Regions from separate parts of the Micromonospora peucetia genome, predicted to be linked through region 3. Evidence: predicted binding sites of a transcription regulator. Region 3 holds the regulator's gene; each other region holds the start of a gene.

Region 1 (4,365 bases), 890 kb from region 3:
CGGCCAAGCCGGACCTGGTCGCGCCGGGCGACGAGGTGTTGTCGGCGATGCCGGGCGGTGGCTACGCCGCCCTGAGCGGCACCTCGATGGCGACCCCGCAGGTGGCGGGCGTGGTGGCGCTGATGTGGTCGGCCAACCCGGCACTCGTCGGTGACCTGCCCCGCACCCGGCAGATCCTGCGGGACACCGCGACCCCGGCCGGGGCGACGTACGCCTCCCGGACGCAGACCTGCGGGGGCGACCGGAACATCACCGGCGCCGGTCTGGTCGACGCGTACGCGGCGGTGCGGGAGGCCAGGGGGTGAGCAGGTCTTGCCCTCCCCCGTACCCGGTGATCTAGGGTCGGCGACCATGGAGACGGAGATCGCCGAGCTGACCGCCGACCGGGTGCCCGCCGTGGCGGAGCTGTGCCGCCGGGCGCTGGACCTGCCCGAGGATGCGGCCGAGGCGCCGGACGTGGTGGACGCGCTCTGGACCCGGGCGGCCGTCGACCGGCCGGTGGTCGCACTGGGCGCGTACCGGGGGGCGGACCTGGTCGGGGTGCTGGTCTGCTCCGTCTCCGCCCGGGACGCCCGGCTCGGGCACGTGGACCTGGTGGCGGTGGACCCCGCCCACCGGCGGCGGGGCGTGGGACGGGCGCTGCTGTCGTCCGCCGAGCGCATCCTCACCGGTCTCGGCGCGGCCGAGGTGCTGCTCGCCGGCAATCCGCCGTACTACGCCTGGCCCGGCATCGACGTGCGCTACACCCCGGCGGTCTGCGCCGCGCTGGCGCTCGGCTACCGGCAGGACCGGACGGCGTGGAACATGACGGCCGACCTGTCGTACGACGACTCGCCCGCGCTGCGCCCGACGGAGGCGGCGGAGGCGCGGTTGGCCGGGCGGGGCGTGACGGTCCGCCGCGCCGGGGCGACCGACCTGCCGGCGCTGGCGGAGTTCGCCCGCAGCACCTTCGGCGGGGTCTGGGACGCCGAACTGGCCGGCTCGGTGGGCCGGGAGGGGGCGGGCTGTCACCTGGCCGAACGCGACGGCGAGGTGCTCGGCTTCGCCGCGTACGGGTCGTCCCGGCCGAGCTGGTTCGGCCCGATGGGCACCGCCCCGGCGGCCGAGGGCTCGGGGATCGGCGGGGTGCTGCTGCGCCGGTGCCTACGCGACCAGCAGGCGGCGGGCGTGCCGGCCGCGCAGATCGGCTGGGTGGGGCCGGTCGCCTTCTACTCGGGCAGTGCGGGTGCCCGGATCGAGCGCGTCTTCTTCCTCTACCGCAGGACGCTCGGGAGCTGAAGGGGCGAATAGGACATAGATCCTTATAACGCCATTCGCCCGCATCGGTGATCGTCGCGCCCTACCGTTTCGGTTAAGGAGGCAGCCATGACCACGGACGACGAACGCCCCGGCCCGTTGCCGTTCGACCGGTTCGACTACGGCGACGCCGAGCAGCAGGCGGAGATGGCCGGCGTCGACGAGCCGGCCGACGAGCCGGTGACGCTGGTCGACGAGCCGGTGCAGATCCCGCAGCCGTACGACCGGGCGCAGAATAGACGCAACCAGCGGCCACTGCCGACGTGACAGCGGAGGGGGCGGACCGCTGACGCGGCCCGCCCCCTCCGGCGTTGGAGCTGGACTCAGAAGTCCATGTCCCCGCCGCCCGGGCCAGCCGGAGCGGCCGGGGCCTTCTCCGGCTTGTCCGCCACGACGACCTCGGTGGTGAGGAAGAGCGCCGCGATGGAAGCGGCGTTCTGCAGCGCCGACCGGGTCACCTTGGCCGGGTCGATGATGCCCGCGGCCAGCAGGTCGACGTACTCGCCGTTGGCGGCGTTCAGACCGTGACCCGCTTCCAGGTTACGGACCTTCTCCACCACGACACCGCCCTCAAGGCCGGCGTTGACGGCGATCTGCCGCAGCGGGGCGTCCAGCGCGACCTTGACGATGTTCGCGCCAGTCGCCTCGTCGCCCGCCAGGTCCAGCTTGTCGAAGGCGGTCTTGCCGGCCTGCACCAGCGCGACGCCACCACCCGGGACGATGCCCTCCTCGACGGCGGCCTTCGCGTTGCGGACGGCGTCCTCGATGCGGTGCTTGCGCTCCTTCAGCTCGACCTCGGTGGCCGCGCCGACCTTGATCACCGCGACGCCGCCGGCCAGCTTGGCCAGCCGCTCCTGCAGCTTCTCGCGGTCGTAGTCGGAGTCGCTCTTCTCGATCTCGGCCCGGATCTGGTTGACCCGGCCCTGGATCTGATCGGCGTCGCCGGCACCGTCGACGATGGTGGTCTCGTCCTTGGTCACCACGACCTTGCGGGCGCGGCCCAGCATGTCGAGGCTGACGGCGTCCAGCTTGAGGCCGACCTCCTCGCTGATGACCTGGCCACCGGTGAGGATGGCGATGTCGGCCAGCATGGCCTTGCGACGGTCACCGAAGCCCGGCGCCTTGACGGCGACCGACTTGAAGGTGCCGCGGACCTTGTTGACGACCAGGGTGGCCAGGGCCTCGCCCTCGATGTCCTCGGAGATGATCAGCAGCGGCTTGCCCGACTGCATGACCTTCTCCAGGATCGGGAGCAGGTCCTTGACCGACGAGATCTTGCTGTTGACGATCAGGAGGTAGGGGTCGTCGAAGACGGCCTCCATGCGCTCCGGGTCGGTCATGAAGTAGGCCGAGATGTAGCCCTTGTCGAAGCGCATACCCTCGGTGAGCTCCAGCTCCAGCCCGAAGGTGTTGCTCTCCTCGACGGTGATGACGCCTTCCTTGCCGACCTTGTCCATCGCCTCGGCGATGATCTCGCCGACGGTGTTGTCACCGGCGGAGATGGAGGCGGTGGAGGCGATCTGCTCCTTGGTCTCGACGTCCTTGGCGAGCTTGAGCAGCTCCTCCGAGACGCTGGCCACAGCGGCCTCGATGCCCCGCTTCAGGGCCATCGGGTTGGCACCCGCGGCCACGTTGCGCAGGCCCTCGCGGACCAGGGCCTGGGCCAGGACGGTCGCCGTCGTCGTGCCGTCACCGGCGACGTCGTCGGTCTTCTTCGCGACCTCCTTGACCAGCTCGGCGCCGATCTTCTCGTAGGGGTCCTCGAGCTCGATCTCCTTGGCGATGCTCACACCATCGTTGGTGATGGTGGGGGCACCCCACTTCTTCTCGAGGACGACGTTGCGGCCCTTGGGGCCGAGCGTCACCTTCACGGCGTCGGCGAGCTGGTTCATGCCCCGCTCGAGGCCGCGGCGCGCCTCTTCGTCGAACGCGATCATCTTGGCCATACGGCGTTGTCCTCCTGGACACTCACGGGCCACCCGAGTGTGTGTCCCGGATGGGCCGCCTGGTGTACGCACCTGGGGACGTCGCCACCTGGCGACGACGACGTCTCCTCGGCCGGGCCGGATAGCCCGCGACGACCGGCCATGTGCCGCACCCGCGTGTGGACGCCGCTGCGGCCGTGGCCCTACCGCCCCGACCATTGGCACTCGCGGTATGCGAGTGCCAATGACTTGTTTAGCACTCTCCCCTGCCGAGTGCAAGCACGATCGCCCCCGTCAGCCGAGTTCACCGGCCAGCCGTGCGCTGTCCACCGGCCCCTCGTGGGCGCGCTGCTCGGCGTACGTGACGACCAGACCGACCAGTTGGGCGAGGTGGGTCGGCAGGGCGAGCACCGCGCCCAGCAGCGTCACCACGAACACGCCCACCGCCGTACCCGGCGACTCCAACGGAGTGGTGCCGAACGGCAGCCCCCCGATGCCCTCCACCATGCCGGCCAACCCGCCGCCGACGATCACCGCCGCCGCCACCAGCGCCACCCGGCCGAGCAGCAGCCCCAGCCGGTCGTGGAACATCCGGAAGGAGCGGCCGATCGGAGCCTGCCGCTCGAAGAGATAGACCGGGCCGGCCATGCTCAGCGCGAAGGCGACGTAGATGCCGGGGAGGACGCAGAAGCAGACGCCGATCCCGATGATCACGCTCATCAGCAGGGTCCAGCCCCAGAGGCCCAGTGCCCGGCGCGCGCCGTAGGACAGGGCCGCGCCCAGACTCACCGGTTGACCGGCCGCCTGCCGGGCGACCACCCAACTGCCGGCCGCCCAGCCCAGACTCTGCACCAGGCCGAAGACGAGGGTGCCGCCGAGCACCACGGCCAGCATGACGCCCAGGTCGGCCAGGAAGGTGTCGGGCAGCGCGGCGGAGTCGTCGGTCATCGACTCCTCCCACTTCGCCGACGGGTCGACGACCAGCGTGAGCACCGACACCGCCACGGCCGGCAACACCTGGGTGAGCAGCAGGATGGGCAGCAGGAGCCGCCAGCCCCGGCGCACCGCGCCGACGCACCGGTCGAACCAGCCGCTGACGCCGGCGCCGGGCGGGGTGACGAGCAGGTCGGCCGGGTCGAGGCCG
Region 2 (4,365 bases), 580 kb from region 3:
ACCGTCCCCGCCCAGCGCAAGATCGCCTGAGCCGGCGGTCCACGAGACCACACCGACGCCGCGTCCCCGCCCGGGGACGCGGCGTCGCGGCGTTTTCCCGCCGGGGACGCGGCGTTTTCCCGCCGGGGAGCCCGGCGCGAGGCGTTCCCCCCACCCGGTGTCCCGACGGACCGGCCGGCAGGCAGGTCACTCCCCCGTCCGCTGAAAGGTGTCGGGGCGCACCGTCATGCGGACGGTGCGCCCCGACGAGGCGTACGGCGAGGGTCAGAAACCCGGGCCGTGCTGGTGGCCGTGACCGTGGCCGTGCCCACCGGCGGCGGCCGGCTCGGCCTTCTCCGGCTTCTCCACCACGAGGCTCTCCGTGGTGAGCAGCAGGCCGGCGATCGACGCGGCGTTGGTGACCGCGTTGCGGGTCACCTTCACCGGGTCGACGATGCCGGACTTCGCCAGGTCGACGTACTCGCCGACGGCGGCGTCGAGGCCGTGGCCCCACTCCTTGCCGATGACCTTCTGCACCACGACGTAGCCGTCGTGGCCGGCGTTCTGCGCGATCCAGCGCAGCGGCTCGACCAGCGCCTTGCGCACGATCGAGACGCCGACCTTCTCGTCACCGGTGAAGCCGAGGTCGTCGTCGAGCACCGGCAGGATCTGCGCCAGGGCGGCGCCACCGCCGGGGACGGTGCCCTCCTCGACCGCGGCCTTGGTCGCCGCGATGGCGTCCTCGATGCGGTGCTTGCGCTCCTTCATCTCGACCTCGGTCGCGGCACCGACCTTGATGACCGCGATGCCGCCGGACAGCTTGGCCAGCCGCTCGGCGAGCTTCTCCCGGTCCCAGTCGGAGTCCGAGGCCTCGATCTCCTTGCGGATCTGCGCGACCCGGTCGGCGACCTCGCTCGACTGGCCACCACCGTCGACGACCGTGGTGTTCTCCTTGTCGATCACCACGCGCCGGGCGGTGCCGAGCACCTCCAGGCCCACCTGGTCGAGCTTGTAGCCCAGCTCAGGGGCGACCAGCTCGGCGCCGGTGAGGATCGCCATGTCCTGGAGCATCGCCTTGCGGCGGTCGCCGAAGCCGGGGGCCTTGACCGCGCAGACCTTGAGGGTCTTGCGGATCGAGTTGACCACCAGGGTCGACAGCGCCTGGCCCTCGACGTCCTCGGCGATGATCAGCAGCGGCTTGCTGTTCTGGAGGACCTTCTCCAGCAGCGGCAGCAGCTCCTCGATCGCCGAGATCTTCTGCGTGGTGATCAGGATGTACGGGTCCTCCAGGACCGACTCCTGCGACTCCGCGTCGGTGACGAAGTTCGGCGAGATGAAGCCCTTGTCGAACTGGAGACCCTCGGTCACGTCCAGCTCGGTGTGCAGGGCGGAGCCCTCCTCGACGGTGATGACACCGTCGCGGCCGACCCGCTCCATCGCCTCGGCGATCAGCTCGCCGATCGTGGCGTCCTGCGCGGAGATCGTCGCGACGTGCGCGATCGACTCCTTGTCGGCGACCTCGACCGCACGGCCGAGCAGCGCCTCGGAGACCTTGGTGGCCGCCGCGTCGATGCCCCGCTTGAGGCCGGCCGGGTTGGCGCCGGCCGTCACGTTTCGCAGGCCCTCGCGGACCATCGCCTGGGCCAGCACGGTGGCGGTGGTGGTCCCGTCGCCGGCGACGTCGTTGGTCTTGGTCGCCACCTCCTTGACCAGCTGCGCACCGAGGTTCTCGTAGGGGTTGGTGAGCTCGATCTCCTTGGCGATGGTCACGCCGTCGTTGGTGATCGTGGGCGCACCGAATTTCTTGTCCAGGACGACGTTGCGCCCGCGCGGGCCGAGGGTGACCTTGACCGCGTCCGCGAGGGCGTTGACACCGTGCTCGAGCAGGTGCCGGGCGTCGTCCGAGAAGCTCAGGATCTTCGCCATTAATGTCCCTTCGATGCGACGTCGCCCCGGCCCGGCGAGCCGGACCGGGGCGACGACACTGATCGGTTGCTTACTTCTCGATGACCGCGAGGACGTCGCGGGCGGAGAGCACCAGGTACTCCTCGCCGGCGTACTTGACCTCGGTGCCGCCGTACTTCGAGTAGAGGACGGTGTCGCCGACGGAGACGTCAACCGGAACCCGGTTGCCCTTGTCGTCGATCCGGCCCGGGCCGACAGCGAGGACAGTGCCCTCCTGCGGCTTCTCCTTGGCGGTGTCGGGGATCACGATGCCCGACGCCGTGGTGGTCTCAGCCTCGTTCGCCTGGACCACGATGCGGTCCTCGAGCGGCTTGATCGCAACCTTGGTCGCGGTAGTCACGGGCATACCCTCCTGGGGTACTGGTTTCGTTACTGGCCGGCAAGCCGGTCAGCGTCAATCTGCCACATGCCACCGGGCGGGGCCGTCGTCGCGGGTGCCGGTCCGCCTGGCGTTCAGCGCCCGGGCCACGAGACCCGGAAGCTGGCACCCTCAGGGTGAGAGTGCTAATCGCAGGTTATTCCTCGGCTAGCACTCCGTCAAGGAGAGTGCCAGCCCGCCGACCGGCGCGTCGGGCCCGCCGACCACAATGAACGAGTGGATCTCGATCAGTTCGCCGCCCTGCGTACGCCCGAGGGGTCGGCCGCGCTCGACGCGGCCACGCGGGTGGCCGGCGGTGATCCGCTGACCGCGGCGGCCGCGCTCCGCTCAGCCGGACTGCCGGCCGGCCTGGCCGCCGCCGCGCTCACCCAGGCCGAGCTAAGACGCCGGGCGGTCGGCAAGTTCGGGCCGGCGGCGGCGGGGATGTTCCTCACCCGGGCCGGGCTGGAACAGGCCACCCGGGGCGTGGTCGCGGCGCGGCGGGCCGAGCGGCTGCGGGCGGCCGGGGTGCACGCCCTCGCCGACCTCGGCTGCGGCCTCGGCGCGGACGCGCTCGCCGCCGCCCGCGCCGGCCTCCGGGTGTACGGCGTGGAAGCCGACCCGGTGACCGCCGCGATGGCCGCCGCGAACGCCGAGGCGGCCGGGCTGGCCGAGAGGTTCACCGTGGAGTGCGGCGACGCCACGGCATTCGACGTACGCCGGGTCGACGGGGTGTTCTGCGACCCGGCACGCCGGAAGGCGGGCACCGGGCGGCGGATCTTCGACCCGAACGCCTACTCCCCACCCTGGGACTTCGTGGTCGGGCTGGCCGAACGGGTGCCGCACACCGTGGTGAAGGTGGCGCCCGGCATCGACCACGCGCTGATTCCCGCAGGTGCCGAGGCGGAGTGGGTGAGCGTCGACGGCGACCTCGTCGAGGCGGCCATGTGGTGCGGCCGGCTCGCCGAGACCCCCCGCCGAGCCACCCTGCTGCGCGGTAGGGAAGGGCGCTCTCTCGACGCCTCCGGCAGAGGAAGGGTCCCCTGCCATCAGTTGACGGGTGCCGGCGACGCCGAGGCGGCCGTCGGCCCGGCACGCCGCTTCCTGTACGACCCGGACCCGGCGGTGGTCCGCGCGCACCTGGTCGCGGAGCTGGCCGACATCCTGGGCGCCACGCTGGCCGACCCGAGCATCGCCTACCTCTACGCGGACTCGCCGACGCCGACGCCGTTCGCCCGCTGCCTGGAGGTCACCGACGTGCTGCCGTTCTCGCTCAAGCGGCTGCGCGCGCTGCTGCGCGAGCGCCGGGTCGGGCGGGTGGAGATCCTCAAGCGCGGGTCCGCGCTGGAGCCGGAGAAGCTGCGGCGGGACCTGAGGCTGGCCGGCGACGAGGGGGCCAGCCTGGTGCTGACCCGGGTCGCCGGGGCACCGACTGTGCTGGTCTGCCGGCCGCTCGGGTAGTACGCGAGACCGTGGGCGCCGGCGTCGACCGCCTGGCCCTTTCGGCTCGCGGGTCGCGCCGCCCCGGGTTAGCTTGACGGTCATGGCGGGACAGGGCACTCCGGCGACCGCGCTGCTGACGAAGCGGAAGATCGCCCACAGCACCCATCCGTACGAGGTCTCCCCGGACGTGCCGAACTACGGCGCGCTGGTCGCGGCGGCACTGGGGGTGCCGCCGGAGCGGGTGTTCAAGTCGCTGGTCGCCGAGGTCGACGGCGCGCTGACCGTGGCGGTCGTGCCGGTCACCGGCGAGTTGGACCTCAAGGCGCTCGCCGCGGCGGTCGGCGGCAAGCGGGCCGCCATGGCCGACCGGGCGGTGGCCGAGCGGGCCACCGGCTACGTGCGCGGCGGGATCAGCCCGCTCGGCCAGCGTCGGCGGCTGCCCACGGTGCTCGACTCGTCGGCGCTCGACCATCCCACCGTCTACGTCTCGGCGGGCCGGCGCGGCCTCCAACTCCAGCTCGCCCCGCAGGACCTGGTCGCCCTCACCGGGGCGGCCACGGCCCCGCTGTCCGCCCGCTGAGCTGGGCCGTTTCCCCCGCTGACGGGAGAGCGCTCCCGCG
Region 3 (4,365 bases):
ACCTGGACCTGATCTACGGCACGCCGGGGGAGTCCGAGGCGGACTTCGCCGCCTCCCTCGACCAGGTCGTGGCCGCCGGGGTGGACCACGTCAGCGCGTACGCCCTGATCGTGGAGGACGGCACCCGGCTCGCCGCCCGGATGCGGCGCGGCGAGCTGCCGTACCCCTCCGACGACGTCGCCGCGGACCGCTACCTCGCCGCGGAGGCCGCCCTCGGCGCGGCCGGATTGTCCTGGTACGAGGTGTCGAACTGGGCCCGCGACGAGGCGGCCCGGTGTCGGCACAACCTGCTCTACTGGACCGGCGCCGACTGGTGGGGGCTCGGCCCGGGGGCGCACAGCCACGTCGGCGGCGTGCGCTGGTGGAACGTCAAGCACCCCACGACGTACGCGAAGCGGCTGGCCGCCGGCGGGTCGCCCGGCCTGGCCCGGGAGGTGCTCACCGGCGACGAGGCGCACATGGAGGACGTCATGCTCCGGCTGCGCCTCGCCTCCGGGCTGCCGCTGGACGCCCTCGACGACGCCGGCCGGGCCGGTGCCGGGCGGGCGCACGCCGACGGGCTGCTGGCCGCCGCCGAGTACGCGGCCGGTCGGGCCGTGCTGACCCTGCGGGGCCGGCTGCTCGCCGACGCGGTCGTCCGCGACCTGCTGCCCTGAACCGCGTGCCGGGGCCGGCCGGGGGAGCGGCCGGCCCGGGTCACTTGGCGAAGCTGTAGGTCATCGGGTAGCGGTAGAGCACGCCCTCGTTGGCCTTCACCCCGCCGATGATCCCGAAGATCAGCGGCACCAGCCAGACGAGCATCGGGACGAAGAACAGCACGCCGCAGGTGATCAGCGTGAGCACCCAGCTCAGCACGCCGATGATCGTCCAGGTGAGCTGGAAGTTCAGCGCCGCGACGGCGTGCGCGCGGGCGGTCGGCGACTGCTGCCCCCGGACCATCAGCGCGATGACCGGCGCCAGCCAGCCGAGCAGGCCGCCGCCGACGATCACGCCGGCCGCGCCGCCGAAGTGGGCGATGAGGGCCCAGTTCTTGTCCTCGGTACTGGCGTAGCCGCCCGTCGGCGGGCCGTAGCCGCCACCGGCCGGATAGCCGGCCCCCGGCGGGGGATAGCCGCCGGGCGGCGGATAGCCACCGGGCTGGGAGTAATCGCCAGGCGGGGGATAGCCACCGGGCTGGGAGTAATCGCCAGGCGGGGGATAGTCACCGGGCGGGGGGTAACCGCCAGGTGGGGGATAGCCGCCCGACGGTGGCTGGTCACCGGTGGGTGGCGGATAGCCACCGGGCGGGGGATGGCTGCCCGGGGCCGGGGCCCCGGAGAGCGGGGTGGTGGGTTCGTCGGAGCCGGAAGGGCCGGGAACCCCCGACGGGGCGGCCGGGTCCGGCTGGAAGCCGGGGTCCCCCGCTCCGGGTGGGCGAGGTGGTTCAGTCATGGAGGTCACGGTAGGTGCAGCCGGCAAGGACGCACCAGTGTGACACCGGCCGGGATGCCCGAATGACCCGTTCCCGGCGCCGTCGGGTGGCCCGCGGGGTCGCCGATCGGACTGATCACCCGGGGTTGATCATCGCGTCGGCGGCCCCGCCGACGTAGACTGGCACTCGCTACAGTCGAGTGCCAGCAGCCCGCCCGGCCCGAACACATGCCGGCGGCGACGTGCGACAGGAGGTGGGGAGAATGGGTCTCGACGACCGCAAACTCGCCGTGCTGCGCGCGATCGTCGAGGACTACGTCGCCACGCAGGAGCCCGTCGGCAGCAAGGCGTTGGTCGAGCGGCACCAGCTCGGGGTCTCCCCGGCCACCGTCCGCAACGACATGGCCGTGCTGGAGGAGGAGGGCTACATCCGCCAGCCGCACACCAGCGCGGGGCGGGTGCCCACGGACCGGGGCTACCGGCTCTTCGTGGACCGGCTGTCCCGGGTCAAGCCGCTCAGTCCGGCCGAGCGCCGGGCGATCGAGCGCTTCCTGGTCGGCGCCGTCGACCTCGACGACGTGGTGCACCGCACCGTCCGGCTGCTGGCGCAACTCACCCGGCAGGTCGCCGTCGTGCAGTACCCGAGCCTGGCCCGCTCCTCCGTGCGTCACCTGGAGCTGGTGCCGATCTCCACCACCCGGCTGATGCTGGTGATGATCGCTGACACCGGCCGGGTCGAGCAGCGGCTGGTCGAGCTGCCCGCGCCGATCCCCGCCGACCAGGTCATGGACCTGCGCCGGCTGGTCAACGAGAAGTTGGTCGGCTCTCGGCTGTCGGAGACCCCACCGCTCGTGCAGGCTCTGGTCGAGGAGTCGGTGCCGCACCTGCGGCCAGCCATGACCACCCTCTCCACCGTGCTGCTCGAGACGTTGATCGAGCGGCACGAGGAGCGGATCGCGCTGGCCGGCACGGCCAACCTCACCCGCGGCGGCCTGCTCGACTTCCAGGGCTCCCTGCGCCCCATCCTTGAGGCGCTGGAGGAGGAGGTCGTGATGCTCAAGCTGATCGGCGAGGCCGAGCCGACCACGACGCGGGTGCTGATCGGCGACGAGAACGAGATCGACAACCTGCGCGCCGCCTCGGTGGTCAGCACCGGCTACGGGCCGGGCTCGACCAGCGTCGGCGGCCTCGGCGTGCTCGGGCCGACCCGGATGGACTACCCCGGCACCATCGCCACGGTACGGGCCGTGGCACGCTACGTGGGCGAGCTGCTGGCCCAGAACTGACCAGTCAGGGCCGACGGCCGGCTCCGGCCGCCGACCGGCGCAACGCGAGACGAACATGAGGACACGGAACGCAGTGGCCAGGGACTACTACGGCATTCTCGGGGTGAGCCGGGAAGCCTCCGACGACGAGATCAAGCGCGCCTACCGCAAGCTGGCGCGACAGTTCCACCCGGACGTGAATCCGGATCCGGAGGCCCAGGAGAAGTTCAAGGACATCAACGCCGCGTACGAGGTTCTCTCGGACGACCGGAAGCGGCAGATCGTCGACCTGGGCGGCGACCCGCTCGCCCCCGGCGGCGGGGGCGCGGGAGGTCCGGGCGGCCCCGGTGGCGCCGGGCCGTTCGTCGGCTTCCAGGACATCATGGACGCGTTCTTCGGCGGCGCGGCCGGCGGTTCGCGGGGTCCCCGACCGCGCACCCGGCCCGGCGCCGACGCGATCCTGCGGCTGGAGTTGGACCTGCACGAGACCGCGTTCGGCGTCGAGGCGCCGATCACCGTCGACACCGCCGTGCTCTGCACGACCTGCTCCGGCGCCGGCACGGCAGCCGGCACCCACCTGGCCACCTGCGAGGCGTGCGCCGGGCGGGGTGAGGTGCAGTCCGTGCAGCGCACCTTCCTCGGTCAGGTGGTCTCCGCCCGGCCGTGCACGGTCTGCCAGGGCCACGGCACCACCATTCCGCACCCCTGCCCGACCTGCGCCGGCGACGGCCGGGTCCGCACCCGGCGTTCGCTGACCGTCAAGATCCCGGCCGGCGTCGAGGACGGCATGCGCATCCGGCTCGCCCAGCAGGGCGAGGTCGGCCCGGGCGGCGGCACGGCCGGCGACCTCTACGTGGAGATCCACGAGCGGCCGCACGACGTCTACTCCCGCAAGGGCGACGACCTGCACTGCCGGGTCACGGTGCCGATGACCGCGGCGGCGCTGGGCACGCGGCTGACCATCAAGACGCTGGACAGCGAGGAGACGGTCGACGTCAAGGCCGGCACCCAGCCGGGCAGCACGCTGCGGCTGCGGGCCCGGGGAGTACCGCACCTGCGCGGCACCGGCCGGGGCGACCTCTACGTCCACCTCGACGTACGCACCCCCACGAAGCTCGACGCCGACCAGGAACGGATGCTGCGCGACTTCGCCAAGACCCGGGGCGAGGAGGTCGCCGAGCTCAGCAAGCAGGGTGGCTTCTTCTCCCGGATGCGCGATGCCTTCAACGGCCACGCCTGACGGTCCCGGGTCGTTGCCCCGGTGCCCGCCGGGGCGACTAGCCTGATCGTCGTGTCCGCGCCGCTGTTCCTGGTCGACCCGCTGCCCATCGCCGACCGGCTGACCCTCGACGGCCCCGAGGGGCACCACGCCGCCACCGTGCAACGGCTGCGCGTCGGTGAGCACCTGCTGCTCGCCGACGGGCTGGGCGGCACGGCCGAGGCGGTGGTCACCGCCGTCGGCCGGGGCACCCTCGACCTCGAGATCACCTCCCGTGGGTACGTCGACGCGTCCGTCCCGCGCCTGGTCGTGGTGCAGGGCATCGCCAAGGGTGACCGGGGCGAGCTGGCCGTGCAGGCGATGACCGAGGTCGGCGTGGACGAGATCGTGCCCTGGGCCGCCGCCCGGTCGGTGACCCAGTGGCGCGGCGACCGGGGCGTACGGGCGCGGGAGAAGTGGGCGGCGACCGCC

The links. Region 3 encodes HrcA, which represses chaperone genes, less so after heat shock. Its sites were predicted from a motif close to GGTTNGCACNCTCNNNNNGAGNGTGCNAACC; they were not measured.
Region 1: a site for HrcA is predicted at 3,438-3,468, ahead of groL (chaperonin GroEL). Genes of this name have one in related genera too.
Region 2: a site for HrcA is predicted at 2,424-2,454, ahead of groES (co-chaperone GroES). Genes of this name have one in related genera too.

Annotation. Positions count from the first base shown of each region.
Region 1 covers NZ_FMIC01000002.1:2,628,301-2,632,665, reverse strand. Annotated here, with positions in the region: gene GA0070608_RS12310 (S8 family serine peptidase) at 1-305, shown strand, start outside; gene GA0070608_RS12305 (GNAT family N-acetyltransferase) at 352-1,278, shown strand; gene GA0070608_RS12300 (hypothetical protein) at 1,366-1,563, shown strand; gene groL (chaperonin GroEL) at 1,620-3,242, opposite strand; gene GA0070608_RS32605 (DUF3824 domain-containing protein) at 3,516-4,365, opposite strand, start outside.
Region 2 covers NZ_FMIC01000002.1:2,935,112-2,939,476, reverse strand. Annotated here, with positions in the region: gene GA0070608_RS13865 (WhiB family transcriptional regulator) at 1-30, shown strand, start outside; gene groL (chaperonin GroEL) at 265-1,905, opposite strand; gene groES (co-chaperone GroES) at 1,976-2,290, opposite strand; gene GA0070608_RS13850 (THUMP-like domain-containing protein) at 2,540-3,763, shown strand; gene ybaK (Cys-tRNA(Pro) deacylase) at 3,846-4,325, shown strand.
Region 3 covers NZ_FMIC01000002.1:3,515,871-3,520,235, forward strand. Annotated here, with positions in the region: gene hemW (radical SAM family heme chaperone HemW) at 1-656, shown strand, start outside; gene GA0070608_RS33975 (DUF4870 domain-containing protein) at 697-1,431, opposite strand; gene hrcA (heat-inducible transcriptional repressor HrcA) at 1,674-2,696, shown strand; gene dnaJ (molecular chaperone DnaJ) at 2,770-3,915, shown strand; gene GA0070608_RS16510 (16S rRNA (uracil(1498)-N(3))-methyltransferase) at 3,967-4,365, shown strand, end outside.